One region of the Priestia sp. VA7 genome, then DNA from elsewhere that is predicted to be linked to it. Evidence: a T-box and tRNA genes for the amino acid it is inferred to sense, from the RefSeq annotation. Region 1 holds a T-box; the other holds one or more tRNA genes.
What was found. The T-box of region 1 lies ahead of thrS (threonine--tRNA ligase). A T-box ahead of a tRNA ligase gene usually reads a tRNA of that ligase, here a tRNA-Thr.
Positions count from the first base shown of each region.

Region 1 (2,204 bases):
TCGACAAATGAAACAAGGAAAATTCAGCGGCAGCTTGACGTTATTCTTAAAGAACAAGTCAGGAAAAAACGGATTTTTCCCCAAAGTGAAAGCATGCATGATGAGCTTCCGTCTAAAGATAGATAAAAAATAGTTTCTACGGATTGAAGTCAAACATTTGCGTGAGCATAAAAAGGTGTATTTAATATTTTAATATATAAATAAAAAAACCTGATGATGCTTGTGATATGTTACTTGTTCTGGTTTGGGATAGTATTGGTTTCACTTCGTTAATTCCTCTTAGATAAACCAAATAAGGACTTATAGCATCTTTCTTTTTCGCCTTTATTGTTATAAAAATAAGAATGAAATGTAGTCGTTAATAGTATAATAAAAAACTTTTTAAGTCCGTATATTCTTAAGTAACTTTTCAAAAATTCAAGCATAAAGTAATTCTATACCATTAAAAAATAAAAAATTACTTCTTGACTTTTGTTAAATTTATACACTATAATCGCTTTTAACAACTAATAAACAGTATTTGGCAATGAAAAGGACATGAATTAGATGCTGTTTTCTTCGCAGAGAATAGGGTCACTGGCTGAGAGCCCTTAAGAAATCATCTGATTTACCACCTTAGAGCTATTGCAGGGAACGTGCATAACTGAAACTGCAATCGGTAAAACCGTTATCTTTTTTGAGCGTAAAATACGTATAGGTATTTTACGGAATTAGGGTGGTACCACGGCCGCATTCGTCCCTTCACTAGGGATGAGTGCGGCTTTTTATGTAGAAAAAATGAATATACAAGCAATGAAAAGGACATGAATCATTTTTGGATTTTCTTTACAGAGAATAGGGTCACTGGCTGAGAGCCCTTAGAAAACAAAATGAATTTACCACCTTGGAGCTGCGGCGGGGAATGTGTATACACTGAAACCGCAACCGGTAAAACCGTTATCTTTTTAAGCGTAAAATACGTATGAGTATTTTACGGAATTAGGGTGGTACCACGGCCGCATTCGTCCCTTTACTAGGGATGAGTGCGGTTTTTTTGTTGAATAAAAATATATTGGAGGAATGAACATGTCAAAACAAGTGGAAGCAGAAAAGCGAAATCATCAAAAGTTAGGTCAAGAACTGGAGCTGTTTATGTCGATGGAAGAAGCTCCTGGTATGCCATTTTTCTTACCTAACGGAATGATTATTCGAAATGAGTTAGAAAATTATTGGAAACAAAAGCATTATAAAGCAGGCTATCAAGAAATAAAAACACCCATCATGATGAAACAGGAGCTCTGGGAACAATCAGGGCACTGGGAGCATTATCATGAGAATATGTATTTTTCAAATGTTGACAAACAAAACTATGCGATTAAACCGATGAATTGTCCGGGAGCCATTTTATTGTTTAACAGCAAGCGAAGAAGCTACCGAGAACTTCCGATTCGATACGCAGAGCTTGGATTAGTTCATCGTCACGAGCTTTCTGGGTCTTTAAACGGATTGCTAAGAGTCCGTTCATTTACACAGGACGACGCTCATTTATTCGTAGAACTCAGTCAGATTGAAGCTGAGATTAGCCGCATTCTAGCGTTTATCCATGACTTTTACTCACATTTTGGCTTCGATTACAAAGTAGAGCTATCCACACGACCTGAAAAATTCATGGGAGATATTGAAACATGGAACCAAGCAGAAAAGTCGCTTCAATCTGTGTTAAGTGAAAAAGGCTTAGACTATCAGGTGAATGAAGGAGATGGAGCTTTTTATGGGCCGAAAATTGATTTTCATATTTTAGATTCCTTAGGTCGAAGCTGGCAGTGCGGAACAGTTCAGCTTGATTTCTTAATGCCGGAGAAGTTTGACTGTATGTATATTGGAGAAGACAATAAACCTCATCGTCCCGTAATGATTCACCGCGCTATATACGGTTCCGTTGAGCGATTTATGGCCATCTTGATTGAACATTACGAAGGCCAATTTCCTCTTTGGTTAGCTCCTGTTCAACTCAAACTATTGCCTATTGCACCGCCACACGTGGAATATGCATATAAAGTGAAACACGAGCTGGAGTTAAAAGGGTATCGTGTTGAAGTAGACGATCGCATTGAAAAAATAGGGCTGAAAATTCGAGAAGCAGAAATGCTGAAAGTTCCTTATATGGCTGTGATAGGAGATAAAGAAGTGGAAAATGAATCGCTTGCTATGCGAAAGCACGGGAA
Region 1 is NZ_JBVQPN010000004.1:694,698-696,901, forward strand. It holds partial or broken gene AC0C45_RS21370 (sulfatase-like hydrolase/transferase) at 1-126, shown strand, start outside; T-box leader at 518-744, shown strand; T-box leader at 784-1,012, shown strand; gene thrS (threonine--tRNA ligase) at 1,066-2,204, shown strand, end outside.

Region 2 (2,204 bases), on a different contig from region 1:
TGCTGTTCTTTGGAATAATTGCTCACGGTGCTCGTATATTCTACATGAAGCCCATAATCTGTATCGCTTACTTTATATTTAGGCACAAAGGCGTTGTTTCGATCACCAAATGTGTCCGTGTGCACCCAAGCAAAATGAGCTACGTCTAAAAAGCCTTCCATTTGACGACCAGCCGAACCCATGATATCAAAGCTGGGACAAACAATTTGCTGAAAATCAGGGGCCTCCCACGCATCGAAGTAAGGCAGGTTATCTTGTTCACCTGTCAGGGAAGTCCACACTAATCCAAATCGTTCAATAACTGGATAGACAGCCATACACAGGCGGGGAGAAATGTTGGCATCAGGGTGAGCTGGAATCGACGTGCATGCGCCGTCCGTTGCATAGCGGAAGCCGTGGTAAGGACAGACAATTTCATCATCTTCCACCCAGCCCATACTAAGGGGGGTGCCTCGGTGAACGCATAAATCACGAGCCGCTACTACTTTGTGTGTGGTACGGTATAGAACTAGATTTACATCTAGCAGTTTTACGGACGTTGGTTTCTCTGTTACATCACTGCAGCGTGCGACGGGGTACCAATACTTAGCGAGTGTCGTCCAATCTTCCAGGCTGAACGTGCAGTCTCTTGGGTAGGGAGTTGCCGTTTTTGATTTGGTCATGGTTGGTTGTTGTTCCATCTATTTTCTTCCCTTCTTTTGTAAGCTCTTTTACTAAGGGTAATATAAAAAAAGAAAATTCACACAATTTATGTAAGGAGTTCTAACATAAAATATGGAACTTTGTAGAAAGTGCGGATTTCAGAAGAAGCAAATTAGAGAATATACCAATAAAAAAATTTAAAAAAGCGCTTCCTAAATGAATTTAAACGTGATATAATTTTCCAAGACGCTGGTGTAGCTCAGTAGGTAGAGCACTTGCATGGTAAGCAAGAGGTCGCAGGTTCGATCCCTGTCGCTAGCATACTAAAAAACCTTCTTTCTTGTTGAAAGAAGGTTTTTTTATTTGTGTCGGCTTTAAAATTATTCTTTCCCGCCTTGTGAAAACTTTAACAGTTTGATAGCCTTATTAGGAGGTTATGAGAAAATATGCGTATCTTTTCCCCTAGGTCTTATGAATCATATTTAGAAATATTCTTAAAAGAATGTTTATTGCCTCTGAATATTGGGTACACGAAACTAGGGATTAAATTTCAACAGGGAGGGTGAACGATAATTTGATTACGTTTAAGAATGTGTCAAAGCAATATCCAGACGGTACGACCGCCGTGAAAAATATTAATCTAGAAATTAAAGAAGGAGAGTTTTTCGTTTTAATTGGTCCGAGTGGGTGTGGGAAAACAACCACCTTAAAAATGATTAACCGTCTTCATGATATTACCGAAGGAGAACTATACATAAAAGATAAGCTCGTATCGGACCACAACATACATAAGCTACGCTGGAACATTGGTTATGTCCTGCAGCAGATTGCTCTTTTTCCTCATATGACCATTGCTGAAAATATAGCCATTGTACCCGAGATGAAGCATTGGAAGAAAAATAAAATCAAAACGCGCATTGATGAACTGCTTACTTTGGTAGGACTAGACCCAAAGCAGTATCGAAACCGAAAGCCGTCTGAGCTCTCAGGTGGCCAGCAGCAACGTGTAGGTGTAGCACGTGCCCTCGCAGCTGATCCCCCCGTTATTTTAATGGACGAACCCTTTAGTGCCCTCGATCCGTTAAGCCGCGAACAGCTTCAGCAAGATGTTATTAGCTTAAAAGAAAAAATCAAAAAAACATTTGTGTTTGTTACGCACGATATGAGCGAAGCGATGACGCTTGGAGATCGTATCTGCCTGATGAAAGACGGGGAAATTGTTCAAGTTGGAACCCCGGAGGAATTCATTCAAAAGCCTAAAAATGAATTTGTAAAAACATTTATTGGAAATCAAGGGAATGCTTTATTTGAGACATTGGATATGTTTGTCAAAGAAAGTGAACAGCCGGACGTAGAACCTACTGAAGAGCTAGCTTCAACCGCCACTGTTCAGCAGGCCATGGACGCCCTTTACGACCATGAAGCAATAGCCGTAAAAAAAGGGAGCAAACGAATTGGCGTCGTAACGCGCAAAACTCTATTAGCGTTTCTTTCTGATAAAACGAAAGAAGGAGGAACGCTGTAATGAATGCACTAAGCACATTATTAGATCAACGAGGAGA
Region 2 is NZ_JBVQPN010000001.1:965,840-968,043, forward strand. It holds gene AC0C45_RS05015 (aromatic ring-hydroxylating oxygenase subunit alpha) at 1-680, opposite strand, end outside; tRNA gene AC0C45_RS05020 (tRNA-Thr) at 891-963, shown strand; gene AC0C45_RS05025 (ABC transporter ATP-binding protein) at 1,217-2,167, shown strand; gene AC0C45_RS05030 (ABC transporter permease/substrate-binding protein) at 2,167-2,204, shown strand, end outside.
Region 2: it has a tRNA-Thr gene. The T-box ahead of thrS (threonine--tRNA ligase) is inferred to sense a tRNA for this amino acid. The anticodon was not compared.